One region of the Pseudomonas sp. TH08 genome, then DNA from elsewhere that is predicted to be linked to it. Evidence: predicted binding sites of a transcription regulator. Region 1 holds the regulator's gene; each other region holds the start of a gene.
The links. The regulator FliA, encoded in region 1, starts transcription of late flagellar genes. The targets are predictions, from matches to a motif close to CTAAAGTTTNNNNNNNNNNNGCCGNTAA.
Positions count from the first base shown of each region.

Region 2: JFT91_RS12800 (flagellar protein MotY) is a predicted target of FliA. The motif match lies at 2,232-2,259, and genes of this name have one in related genera.
Region 3: flgM (flagellar biosynthesis anti-sigma factor FlgM) is a predicted target of FliA. The motif match lies at 2,936-2,963, and genes of this name have one in related genera.

Region 1 is NZ_JAEKEE010000006.1:224,402-228,939, reverse strand. Features, by position in the region: gene flhA (flagellar biosynthesis protein FlhA) at 1-140, shown strand, start outside; gene flhF (flagellar biosynthesis GTPase FlhF) at 152-1,492, shown strand; gene fleN (flagellar synthesis regulator FleN) at 1,609-2,439, shown strand; gene fliA (RNA polymerase sigma factor FliA) at 2,436-3,176, shown strand; gene JFT91_RS27370 (chemotaxis response regulator CheY) at 3,343-3,714, shown strand; gene JFT91_RS27365 (protein phosphatase CheZ) at 3,733-4,521, shown strand.
Region 2 is NZ_JAEKEE010000002.1:688,332-692,869, forward strand. Features, by position in the region: gene JFT91_RS12795 (argininosuccinate synthase) at 1-1,127, opposite strand, end outside; gene JFT91_RS12800 (flagellar protein MotY) at 1,257-2,165, opposite strand; gene pyrC (dihydroorotase) at 2,326-3,372, shown strand; gene rnt (ribonuclease T) at 3,369-4,049, shown strand; gene JFT91_RS12815 (peroxiredoxin) at 4,123-4,538, opposite strand, start outside.
Region 3 is NZ_JAEKEE010000002.1:377,896-382,433, reverse strand. Features, by position in the region: gene JFT91_RS11420 (MFS transporter) at 1-978, shown strand, start outside; gene JFT91_RS11415 (flagellar regulator YcgR PilZN domain-containing protein) at 1,219-1,965, opposite strand; gene JFT91_RS11410 (flagellar protein FlgN) at 2,058-2,525, opposite strand; gene flgM (flagellar biosynthesis anti-sigma factor FlgM) at 2,574-2,900, opposite strand; gene flgA (flagellar basal body P-ring formation chaperone FlgA) at 3,050-3,811, opposite strand; gene JFT91_RS11395 (chemotaxis protein CheV) at 3,894-4,538, shown strand, end outside.

The sequences.
Region 1 (4,538 bases):
TGTTGGTAGCAGGCCCGGTGCGCGCGATGCTCTCGCGCTTTGGCCGCCTCGCAGTCCCTGGACTGCACGTGCTGGCCTACCAGGAAATACCGGACAACAAGCAAGTGACCATCGTTGCGACAGTAGGGCCCAACGGCTGAGGTAGTGGTTTATGCAAGTTAAGCGTTTCTTTGCCGCCGATATGCGTCAGGCCATGAAGCTGGTTCGTGATGAGCTGGGCGCTGATGCCGCCATCATTGGCAATCGCCGCATTGCCGGCGGTGTCGAGTTGACGGCGGCACTGGATTACAAATTGTCGGCGCTCGCGCCACGGGTTCCGAACATGGAACTCGAAGACGAACTGCGCAAGACGCAGTCGCGCATCGTTACCGCCCAGGCCGAGTTGAGCCTGCGCGGCGAAGCCGACGGCAATAGCAATCGCCAGATCTTTGCCGGGCTGCCGTTGACCGCTGGCCTGCCGCTGACCGCTGCCGAACCGTTGAGCGAACCGACCTACGCCGCCCCGGCGCGTCCAGCTCCGGCGCCTGCGCAGTCCTCCGGCGGCGTGGATCCACGTGCACTGGATTCGATGCGTTTTGAATTGAACAGCCTGCGCGAGCTGATGGAAGTTCAGCTCGGCACCCTGGCCTGGAATCAGCTGCAAGGCAGCCGTCCGGCGCAAGCCAATCTGTATCGCCGTCTGCAACGCATCGGTCTGTCCGGGCCGTTGTCGCGCGACTTGCTGTCGATGATTACCGATATCGAAGAACCCCGTCAGGCCTGGCGCATGCTGCTCGCGCACCTGGCGCGGATGATTGCCGTACCGGAAGTCGAGCCGCTGGAAGAGGGCGGTGTGATTGCCATGGTCGGCCCTGCCGGCATGGGCAAGACCACCACGCTGGCCAAGCTCGCGGCACGTTACGTGCTCAAGTACGGCGCGCAGAATGTCGCGCTGGTGAGCATGGACAGCTTCCGCATCGGCGCGCAGGAACAACTCAAGACTCTGGGCCGCATCCTCAATGTGCCGGTGACCCATGTCGATCCGGGCCAGTCGCTGGTGCAAGCGCTGGATCCACTGCTGCGCAAGCGCGTGGTGCTGATCGATACCGCCGGCCTGCAAGCCAGCGATCCGGCCCTGCGCATGCAGCTCGAAAGTCTGGCCGGACGTGGCATCCGTGCAAAAAATTATCTCGTGCTGGCAACCACCAGCCAGAAACAGGTTCTAACCGCCGCTTATCACAGTTACAAGCGTTGCGGGCTCGCCGGGTGCATCCTGACTAAACTGGATGAAACGGCCAGCCTTGGCGAAGTGTTGAGCCTGGCGATCAGTCATGAATTGCCGGTCGCGTACCTGACCGATGGCCCACGGATTCCGGATGATCTGCATCTGCCGCGCCGTCATCAATTGGTCAGCCGCGCCGTCAGCGTGCAAATGCAGGAAGAACCCAGCGAAGAAGCCATGGCTGACATGTTCGCTGATATCTATCACAGCCCGACCAAGCAGGTAGGCTGAGGTATTCATGAACAGTTTTTGTACCTACATCGATGGTCTGCCATGCATTGTTCAGGTTGTGAACGCGCAGCCAGTAATGTGGCCTCCGTCTATGCAAGACAAGGTAAAGAAATAACATGGGCAGCATGCATCCCGTACAGGTGATCGCGGTGACCGGCGGCAAAGGTGGCGTCGGCAAGACTAACGTGTCAGTGAACTTGTCCCTGGCGCTGGCAGAGCTTGGCCGTCGGGTCATGTTGCTGGACGCCGACCTGGGACTGGCGAACGTCGACGTTCTGCTGGGGTTAACCCCTAAACGCACGCTGGCCGACGTCATTGAAGGCCGCTGCGAACTGCGCGACGTCCTGTTGCAGGGGCCCGGCGGGATTCGCATTGTGCCGGCTGCCTCCGGCACCCAGAGCATGGTGCACCTGAGCCCTGCGCAACACGCTGGCCTGATTCAGGCGTTCAGCGACATCGGCGACAATCTCGACGTGCTGGTGATCGACACCGCTGCGGGTATTGGTGACTCGGTAGTCAGTTTTGTCCGCGCCGCCCAGGAAGTGTTGCTGGTGGTGTGCGATGAGCCGACTTCGATCACCGACGCCTACGCGCTGATCAAATTGCTCAACCGCGATTACGGCATGAACCGCTTCCGCGTTCTCGCCAACATGGCGCAGAGCCCGCAAGAAGGTCGCAACCTGTTCGCCAAGTTGACCAAGGTCACGGATCGCTTCCTCGACGTCGCTCTACAATACGTCGGCGCCGTGCCTTACGACGAAAGCGTGCGCAAGGCAGTGCAGAAGCAGCGCGCGGTGTATGAAGCCTTCCCGCGTTCCAAGTGCGCGCTGGCGTTCAAGGCGATTGCGCAAAAGGTCGACACCTGGCCGCTGCCCGCCAACCCGCGCGGCCATCTCGAGTTTTTCGTCGAGCGTCTCGTGCAGCAAACGGCAGGGCCCGTGCTATGACCGCTAGCGGTATGAATTACTACAAAAAGTCGGCACGTGACGCTCAGTACGAGCTGATCGAGCGTTACGCGCCGCTGGTCAAACGCATTGCCTATCACTTGCTGGCACGGTTGCCGGCGAGTGTGCAGGTCGAAGACCTGATCCAGGCCGGGATGATCGGCCTGCTCGAAGTCTCGACCAAATATGACGCCAGCAAAGGCGCCAGTTTCGAAACGTACGCGGGCATTCGAATCCGCGGCGCGATGCTCGACGAAGTGCGCAAAGGGGACTGGGCGCCACGCTCGGTTCACCGCAATACCCGTATGGTCAGTGACGCGATTCGTGCAATTGAAGCTAAAACCGGCCGTGATGCTAAAGATCACGAGGTTGCGGCCGAACTCCAATTGAGTCTCGACGATTACTACGGGATTTTGAATGACACCTTGGGCAGCCGCCTCTTCAGTTTCGACGACCTGTTGCAGGACGGCGAACACGAAGGGCTGCACGAGGATGGCGCGAGTGCTCATCTTGAGCCGTCACGCGATCTGGAAGATGAACGCTTCCAGGCGGCGCTGGCGGACGCGATTGCCAATTTGCCGGAGCGTGAGCGACTGGTGTTGGCGCTGTACTACGACGAAGAGCTGAACCTCAAGGAGATCGGTGAAGTCCTTGGCGTCAGTGAATCGCGGGTCAGCCAGTTACACAGCCAGTGCGCGGCCCGCTTGCGGGGGCGTTTGGGGGAGTGGCGAGCGCGCTGAAGGCAGTGTGGGGACACTGCGAACGAGGCTGGTGCGGTGATGAACGGCACCGGTCTTGCTCTGTTGTGCTCCAGACAGTCTTCGAGTGCTGCGCCGATTGATTGAAGTGGCGCGTCCAGGTGCTGGGCGCGTTTAAGACTGCTTGGAGGTCGAATTGAACAAAGACATGAAAATCCTCATCGTTGATGACTTCTCAACGATGCGGCGGATCATCAAGAACCTGCTGCGGGATCTTGGGTTCACCAATACCGTCGAGGCCGACGATGGCACTACCGCCATTCCGGTGCTCAACAGCGGAAGCATCGACTTTCTGGTAACAGACTGGAACATGCCGGGCATGACCGGTATCGACCTGCTGCGCCACGTGCGTGCCGATGAAAAACTCAAGCATCTGCCCGTACTGATGGTGACCGCTGAAGCCAAGCGCGAGCAGATCATTGAAGCCGCTCAGGCCGGTGTAAACGGCTACGTCGTCAAACCTTTCACGGCTCAGGCGTTGAAAGACAAAATCGAGAAGATTTTCGAACGCATCGGCTGATGAACGCGCGGGGGAGCTATGGAGCATAACGAATCTTCACAGGGCGATTTCGAGTCGACCCTGAAAAAACACGCGGTCGAACTGGTCGAGAGCCTTGAAAAAGGCAGGTTCGGCGACGCTGTGCAACTGATCCATGAGCTCAATCAGACCCGTGACCGCGGCCTGTATCAGGAAGTCGGCAAGCTCACACGTGAACTGCACAGTGCGATCGTCAACTTCCAGATCGATCCGAACATGCCGCAGGCCGAGGAAGTGTCGCAAATCACCGACGCCACCGAACGCCTGGGCTATGTGGTCAAGCTGACAGAGGCCGCGGCCAACCGCACCATGGATCTGGTGGAAAGCGCCACGCCGGTGGTCAACAGTCTGGCTGATGAAGCCCAGACCTTGAGCGCCGATTGGGGTCGCTTCATGCGTCGCGAGGTCGGGGCTGAAGAGTTCCGCGAACTGGCGCGCCGGGTCGACGGTTTTCTGTCGCGCAGCAGCACGGACAACCGTGCGGTGTCGAGCAATCTCAACGACATCCTGCTGGCCCAGGATTACCAGGATCTGACCGGTCAGGTGATCAAGCGTGTGACCCAACTGGTCACCGAAGTCGAAAGTAATTTGCTCAAGCTTGTGCTCATGGCCAGTCAGGTGGACCGCTTTGCGGGCATCGAACATGACCGTGCGGCGATGCTTGCAGAAAAAGATCCACAAAAACATCTCTCGCAGGGTGAAGGTCCGCAGATTCATGCCGATAAACGAGAAGACGTTGTGTCCGGTCAGGACGATGTGGACGATTTGTTATCCAGCCTTGGATTCTAGAGTTTTGGAATTGTAGG
Region 2 (4,538 bases), on a different contig from region 1:
CCGCCGTCTTCTTCGAAGGTCGCGATGTTGGCATCGAACAACGAATCGTCGGACTTGCGGCCGGTGACGATCACATTGCCTTTGTACAGTTTCAGGCGCACAACGCCGTTCACGTTGACCTGCGAAGCGTCGATCATCTGTTGCAGCATCAGACGCTCAGGGCTCCACCAGTAACCGGTGTAGATCAGGCTGGCGTACTTCGGCATCAGCTCGTCTTTGAGGTGAGCGACTTCGCGGTCCAGGGTGATCGATTCGATGGCGCGGTGGGCGCGCAGCATGATGGTGCCGCCCGGGGTTTCGTAGCAACCGCGGGACTTCATGCCGACGTAACGGTTTTCGACGATGTCGAGACGGCCGATACCGTGAGCACCACCGATCTTGTTCAGCGTCGCCAGCACGGTAGCCGGGGTCATTTCGACGCCGTCCAGTGCAACGATGTCGCCGTTACGGTAGGTCAGTTCCAGGTATTGCGGTTTGTCAGGAGCGTTCTCCGGGGAGACGGTCCATTTCCACATGTCTTCTTCGTGCTCGGTCCAGGTGTCTTCCAGCACGCCGCCTTCATAGGAGATGTGCAGCAGATTGGCGTCCATCGAGTACGGGGACTTCTTCTTGCCGTGACGCTCGATCGGGATCGCGTGCTTCTCGGCGTAGTCCATCAGCTTCTCGCGGGACAGCAGGTCCCACTCACGCCACGGAGCAATCACTTTCACGCCAGGCTTGAGTGCATAGGCACCCAGTTCGAAACGCACCTGGTCGTTGCCCTTGCCGGTGGCGCCATGGGAAATGGCGTCAGCGCCGGTTTCGTTGGCGATTTCGATCAGGCGCTTGGCGATCAGTGGACGTGCGATGGAGGTACCCAGCAGGTACTCACCTTCGTAAACGGTATTGGCGCGGAACATCGGGAACACGAAATCACGCACGAATTCTTCGCGCAGATCGTCGATGTAGATTTCTTTGACGCCCATGGCCTGAGCCTTGGCGCGGGCCGGCTCGACCTCTTCGCCTTGACCGAGATCAGCGGTGAAGGTCACCACTTCACAGTTATAAGTATCCTGCAGCCACTTGAGGATCACCGAAGTGTCCAGGCCGCCGGAATACGCCAGAACGACCTTGTTTACGTCCGCCATGCCATCACTCCACGGGGTTCTACGGAAAGCCGAGGAGTCTACCGCCCAAACGCGATAATTTACAGAGGCGCGACAGCTTAAGACGACAAAGCGACAGAATCTGTCGAGAGCGCGACGATGACCGGCGGGTCAGGAAGTCGCCGCGGTATTGGCTGGAGTGCTGGCTTGCGGTGCTGGAACCGCAGTGGGTGCTACCCGCGCCAGTTTTACATTGACCCGACGGTTTTTCGCGCGATTGGCCGCGTTGGTGTTCGGCACGATGGGATATTGCTCGCCATGGAAACGCACGGTGATCTGCGATTCCTGTATGCCATTGGCCTTGAAGAAATCGACCACTGCCAGCGCGCGGCGGCGCGACAGTTCGCGGTTGGTCAGGCGATTGCCGCTGTTGTCGGAATGACCGTCGAGTTCGATGTGATTGACCGTCGGATCGGCTTTCATGAACTCAAGCATCACTTGCAGTTTGGCCTTGGCGGCGGCATCGAGGTCAACGCCTTCGCCGGGGAAGCCGATCTGCGACTGTTTGATCTGATCGAAATTCTGCGGCAGCAATTTCGCCACACAGGTCTGATAGTCGTTAAACGCCTTGCTGAACTTCACCGGCAATAAACGCACTTCCGACACGCGGCCATCGCCCGAAGCACGGCGCACGACCGGACTGCGTCCATCCAGCAGGCCACTGATCAGACCGCCGGCCTGAGATTGCGAACTGTTGAACAAGACGTTGCCGCTGCCGAGCCTGACATTGCCCAGATTGATGTCGCCACGTCCTGGCTGCCACGGTGCAGCCGCTGCCAGCAGCGTCGCCGAGCCACCGCCGAGCATGGCGTTGTAGGCATTCAGACGAAATATCGCCTGTTCGCCGGCCTTGCGCACGAATTCACCCGAGCCGAAATCAGTGATCGGTTGTGTCAGGCGGCATTCGAACTTGTCGCCGGCGACCGTCCACTCAATGTTCTCCAGGCGAGTCTGGTAGGTGAGCGCCATCGCGGGAAGGCTGGCAAACACACTGAGCAAGGCTAAATAACGCTGGCGCACGGGAGGCTCCATTGGCTTCTGAAACACAAAGACCGATTCACACTATGTTTACGGCATACGTACGGGATATCGGAAGCTTCCCGCAAAACTTGATAGCGAGTGCCTGCAAGAGTCTTTTCCGGTAGCATTCGCCTCAGTTTGACCCGCCTGGAATCCCCTCATGTCCGACCGCCTGACCCTGCTGCGTCCCGACGACTGGCATATTCATCTTCGCGATGGTGCCGTGTTGACCAATACCGTTGCCGATGTTGCGCGCACGTTTGGTCGCGCCATCATCATGCCCAATCTGGTACCTCCGGTGCGCAACGCCGCTGAAGCCGACGGCTATCGCCAGCGGATTCTCGCTGCCCGCCCGGCCGGCAGTCGCTTTGAGCCGCTGATGGTGCTGTACCTCACCGACCGCACCCAGCCCGAAGAAATTCGTGAAGCCAAGGCCAGCGGATTCGTGTACGCCGCCAAGCTGTATCCGGCTGGCGCCACCACCAACTCCGACTCAGGGGTGACCAGCATCGACAAGATTCTGCCGGCGCTGGAAGCCATGGCCGAAGTCGGCATGCCGCTGCTGATCCACGGTGAAGTTACCCGTAGCGACGTCGATGTGTTCGACCGCGAAAAGATTTTCATCGATGAGCATATGCGTCGTGTGGTCGAGCGCTTCCCGACGCTGAAAGTGGTGTTTGAACACATCACCACCGGCGACGCCGTGCAGTTCGTCAACGAGGCTTCGGCCAACGTCGGCGCGACCATCACCGCGCATCACCTGCTCTACAACCGCAATCACATGCTGGTGGGCGGGATTCGGCCGCACTTCTATTGCCTGCCGATCCTCAAGCGCAACACGCACCAGGAAGCCCTGCTCGACGCTGCCACCAGCGGCAGCGCGAAGTTCTTCCTCGGCACCGATTCGGCACCGCACGCCCAGCACGCCAAGGAAGCCGCCTGCGGCTGCGCCGGCTGCTACACCGCGTACGCCGCCATCGAAATGTATGCCGAAGCCTTTGAACAGCGTAATGCCCTGGACAAGCTCGAAGCGTTCGCCAGCCTCAACGGCCCGCGCTTCTACGGCCTGCCAGCCAACACCGATCGCATCACCCTGGTTCGTGAAGAATGGACCGCCCCGACCAGCCTGCCATTCGGCGAGCTGACCGTTATCCCGCTGCGCGCCGGTGAAAAACTGCGCTGGCGCCTGCTGGAGGAACACGCGTGAGTGAAGACCATTTCGACGACGAACTGGACGGTCAAAGTGGTGGTGGTGGCGGTTCCCGTCATCCCATGGCAGCACGCTTTCGCGGCTACCTGCCGGTTGTCGTCGACGTAGAAACCGGTGGCTTCAACTCGGCCACCGATGCGTTGCTGGAGATTGCTGCGACCACCATCGCCATGGATGAAAAGGGTTTTGTTTACCCCGATCACACTTACTTCTTCCGTGTTGAGCCGTTCGAAGGCGCCAACATCGAAGCGGCGGCGCTGGAGTTCACCGGGATCAAGCTCGATCACCCGCTGCGCATGGCGGTCAGCGAAGAAACCGCGCTGACCGACATTTTCCGTGGCATCCGCAAGGCGCTGAAAGCCAACGGCTGCAAGCGTGCAATTCTGGTCGGCCACAACAGCAGCTTCGATCTGGGCTTCCTGAACGCCGCCGTTGCGCGGCTGGACATGAAGCGCAACCCGTTTCACCCGTTCTCCAGTTTCGATACCGCGACACTGGCTGGCCTGGCGTACGGTCAAACCGTACTGGCAAAAGCCTGTCAGGCAGCCGACATCGATTTCGATGGCCGTGAGGCGCACTCGGCGCGTTACGACACCGAGAAAACCGCTGAGCTGTTCTGTGGCATCGTCAACCGCTGGAAACAGATGGGCGGCTGGGAAGACTTCGACGACTGATACTCGTCGGATTTCTACCGAGCATAAAAAAACCGGCCACTTGGGCCGGTTTTTTGTACCTCGACGTTGCGCCTTACAGGGCAGCAGCGTTCTCGGTCAGGTAAGCAGCAACGCCTTCTGGCGAAGCGTTCATGCCTTTGTCGCCTTTTTTCCAGTTGGCAGGGCAGACTTCGCCGTGCTCTTCGTGGAATTGCAGAGCGTCGACCAGACGGATCAGCTCTTCCATGTTACGGCCCAGCGGCAGGTCGTTGATGATCTGCGAGCGGACAACGCCTTTGTCGTCGATCAGGAACGCGCCACGGAAAGCTACGCCGCCTTCCGATTCAACGTCGTAAGCCTTGGCGATGTCGTGCTTCATGTCGGCAGCCATGGTGTATTTCACCTGGCCGATGCCGCCATTGTTGACTGGGGTGTTGCGCCAGGCGTTGTGGGTGAAGTGCGAGTCGATCGACACAGCGATCACTTCAACGTTGCGCGCTTTGAAGTCAG
Region 3 (4,538 bases), on a different contig from region 1:
GCCTCGTATCTGGGTCTGGTCTTGGGCCAGCTGATTCTGGTCATGCACCCCGGGCTGGGTCTGGAATTGCTGATGCTGGTCGCCCTGTGCTTCGCGCTGTGTCTGGTGCCGGTGACCTTGACCCGGCGGATTCACCCGGCGCCACTGCACCCGGCGCCGATGGAGCCACGCTTCTTTATCAAACGTGTCCCACAGTCGCTGAGTACGGTGCTCGGAGCGGGCCTGATCATCGGCTCGTTCTACGGCCTGGCGCCGCTGTATGCCTCGCAGCAGGGACTGTCGACCGAGCAGGTCGGTCTGTTCATGGGTAGCTGCATTTTTGCCGGATTGCTGGTGCAGTGGCCGTTGGGTTGGTTATCTGACCGTTATGATCGAGCGCTGTTGATTCGCTGTTTTGCCGGGTTTCTGGCGGTGGCGGCCTTGCCCTTGGCGATATTGCCGCAGGTTCCGCTGGAGGTGCTGTTCGTGGTCGGCTTCCTGTGTTCGCTGGTGCAATTCTGTCTGTATCCGCTGGCGGTGGCGTTCTCCAATGACCACGTCGAAGGTGATCGTCGAGTCTCGCTGACGGCCATGCTGTTGGTGACCTACGGCGTTGGTGCGAGTATCGGGCCGTTGCTTGCGGGCGTGCTGATGAAGTTTCTCGGCAGCCAGAGTCTGTATGCGTTCTTCAGCTTTTTTGCGTTGGTGCTGGTGTGGCGGATTCGGCCGAAGGCGGTGACCAATCTGCATCAGGTCGACGATGCGCCGCTGCATCACGTGGCCATGCCGGACAGCATGTCGAGTTCGCCGCTGGTGGCGGCGCTGGATCCGCGGGTGGATGAGCAGGTGGTTCAGGAGCAGATGCAGACCCCGGTGACGCCAGAGTCGGAGCCGCAACCTGATGCGGAACCAGAAGTGCAGCCTGAGCCTGCGGTAGAAGCGGGGCCGGATGACGGCAGCGACAAGCCAACGCCGGATATCAGTGGTGCCAGACCTTGACAGGCACCGATGGAATTCCCCTGTGGCGAGGGGATTTATCCCCGATGGGACACGAAGTGGCCCCAGCCCGGACTACCGGATTTTACTGATACACCGCATTGAATGGTTTTGAGGGCGCTTCGCGCCCTATCGGGGATGAATCCCCTCGCCACAGGTATCCATTACAGAAGCTGCTATTCGGGTTGGAAATAAAAAAGGGCAGTCCCGCCAAGGACTGCCCTTTTTATTTGTCGCTACGAATCACATATCGTCTTTGTCGAAACGCCGTGCTTCACGCTGCAACTGATAAACAAAACGTTCAACGTTGCGGGCTGCCTGGCCACTGATGTTGTGGAAGCGCAGGCCGGCAAAGGTGATGTTGAGTTTTTCTTCGAAGTGCAGGTAACGCAGTTCGACCGAAGTCGGCTGGTTGCCGAACAGCGGCGGGGCGATCATGCGGTCGTAGACCTGACCCAGTTGCAGGCGATCAGTGATGTCGCCCTCAAAACGCAACTTGCAGCCGGTGGCGGAAATATCCAGCAGTTTGCCGTTGATCGGCGCCTTGAGCTTTTCGCCGCCGAGTTCAACGCTGACCAGATCGGTCAGTTTCAATGCGGCGCGAAATGCATTGCGGCGCTGGTGGTAAACCACTTCGGTCGGCATTTCGCCTGTGTAAAAGCGGTCGCCTTCGGATTCTTCGATGTTCAGGGTGCCGGTGCATTCCCAGGCGATGCGCACGCCTTCATGGAAACCTTCGACCCGGAACGGTTCGCCGGCGAGCAGAAAGCGTTCGCCATCGCGCGGAATCATTTCGTCGAGGGCAATCGAAGCGCTGTCGCGGTCGACTTTGATCAGGTAGCTCTGGAAGCGCTGGCTGCGTTCGTGGAACGTGATGATCAGCGGGTCGTGGCTTTCTTGCAGTTGGCGCAGGTTGCTGGAGATTTCCAGTGGCGTGGTGAGCACCTTTGGTGGCTGCGGAGCATCATCCGCGCTTAGGGCGTTTGGCACGTTTTCTCAATCTCCAGACAAAATTTGACGATGACTAGCCAGCATTTTGCCAGCATGTTTCACGTGTTGATAGTGCAGGGCCATCGAATGGCTCACGCCTGGCTGAGCGTACGCGGCTTGGCAGGTTTGGCGAAAGTGCCGCTAGCGTCATAAAGCGCTGGCGGTTCGCCGCCCGTGAGGATTTTCAGCTGATTGGCCGTGGTGGCCTGCTGGATCTGGATCGACTGGCCATTCTTGACGTTGGCGGCCTGGCACTGAGCGATGAGATCGGTCAATGCGTCACCTTGCGTCAGCAGCTGCGCGCCAATGCTCGACTGGCCGGCCAGTTGCTCGAGGCCCTGGCGATCAGTCGACAGGCCAAGGCTGGCGAGGATTTCGCTGCGCTTGCGGCCATGCTGTTCAAGCAGAATGATCAACGCCTGTTTGCGCGCCAGAATTTCTTCCAGCAGTGGCATGTCACGACCGTGCAAAGCGAGGGCCTCGGTTTGCAGTAACTTCAGCAAATCTTGAGCTGGAGCAAAGTCGTCGTTGATCAGTTGCAGTAAGTTAGTGTCGTGCATGGCTGGCCTTGGGTTTTAAGCGTCCAAAAGCCTGGCGCCGGCAAAAGCCTAGCGCTGGGCTTCGAAGTTGAGCAGTTTGCTGGCTACACGGTTGCTGTCGACTTTATAGCTGCCATCGGCAATCGCGGCTTTCAACTCGGCCACACGGGCTTTGTCGACAGCAGGCTGATCGCGCAGCTTGTCAGTGACCTTCTGCAACTGTTGAGCCTCATTGCTGAGGTGTACCGATTCCCCGCTTTTTGCGGTACTGGCCGGTTCGGCCTGGGTATTCAGCGGTGCGGAAGTGCCGTTTTCGGCGGTTTCCTTAGGCGCGCTGGTACGTGTACTGCCTGTAAGTGACGAGGAACTGTTCAAACGGCTGAAATCGATGACCATGATAAAAACCTCTGGGAATTTGGACGCTTGCCATGTTTTCGGCCATCCCCTGGAAAACTTTAGGCGCATTTACCAATGAGCCTTGCATGCGCCGGCGCGTGTCCTGCTGCGGCACAGTTTAGGGAACAGCCGGGATCAGCGCCAGTTTTCTACATCGCCACTTCCACTTGGCCGGGCGCGGTGACTTGCGCCTTGATGACCCGTTGCGAATTGAGGTTTTTCACCCGGATCTGTTCTTTCAAGCCGCCGTTGGACAGCGCTTCGCCCGGCATCCGCACGGCAAGCGTGCCGCTGCGGGCGGTGATGACCACTTGATCGCCTTTACGAATGACTTCTGCCTGTTCCAGATGGACCAGAGTAATCACCTGATCGGCGACCGTTGGTCGGGTTAATTTTTGCCCGATGGCTTCGTCCACCGAGGTCAGAAAGCCTTGATTGATCAGGCTGACGTCGCGTTCACGCAAGGTCACGTCCTGCGGCTCGATAATTCCGGCGCGCTTGAGGGGCCGGGTGGTGGTGACAATCTCGCGAAACAGGCGGACTTGAGCGGGCACGAACACGGTCCAGGGCGAGGTTCCCTCACAGCGAACCTTCACCGTTACGCGGCCCAAAGGACGTGCCGGACTCTCCAAAGAGGCTGTCAATTCCTTGTCGCACATAGGCATGCGCATACGTGGATCGAGCTGTTTGACTTCGATTTCGTAGCGGCCTTCCGTTTGACTGGTAGCCAGATAGTCTTCTACGGTGAACTCAAGAAAGCCCTGAGTGACGCCGATAAGCATGTCAGGCAAGGTAACCGCATCAGCAATGGCAGGGCTGCCAGCGAAAAAGCAGCAAATGGCGGACGCCACACAAAGCCCTCTGCGGAGGGGTGATGTCAGGCGTCGGAAAAATGTCGTTTGAGCGTTCATACGAGTTAAAAAGCAAGCGCCGTGCCGTTTAGCAATGAATGTGCGTCGCAACAACACTTGGCGTTGATGTAGGAGTCTGGGCATGGCTGGTGTAATGGATTCGGTGAACCAGCGCACGCAACTGGTGGGGCAGAATCGCCTGGAGCTGTTGTTGTTCCGTCTCGACGGTCAGCAGCTCTATGGAATCAACGTGTTCAAAGTACGGGAAGTGCTGCAATGCCCGTCGCTGACGTTGATGCCCAAGTCCAGTCCTGTCGTGTGCGGGGTGGCGAATATTCGGGGGGCGACCATTCCGATCCTTGATCTGGCAATGGCGACCGGTTCCGGAGCGTTGAAAGACAAGAACAATCCGTTCGTGATCATCACGGAGTACAACACCAAGACCCAGGGTTTCCTGGTCCGCTCGGTGGAGCGCATCGTCAACATGAACTGGGAAGAGATTCATCCGCCGCCCAAGGGCACGGGGCGCGATCATTATCTGACCGCTGTGACTCGGGTGGACAATCAGTTAGTCGAAATCATCGACGTCGAGAAGGTGCTGGCGGAAGTTGCGCCGACGCCGGAAGCGATTTCGGTGGGCGTGGTCGATGTCGAGACCCAGACCAAAGCGTTGTCGCTGCGAGTGCTGACGGTCGATGACTCGTCGGTGGCACGCAAACAGGTTACGCGCTGTCTGCAAACGATCGGCGTCGAAGTCGTGGCGTTGAACGACGGCAAGCAGGCGCTG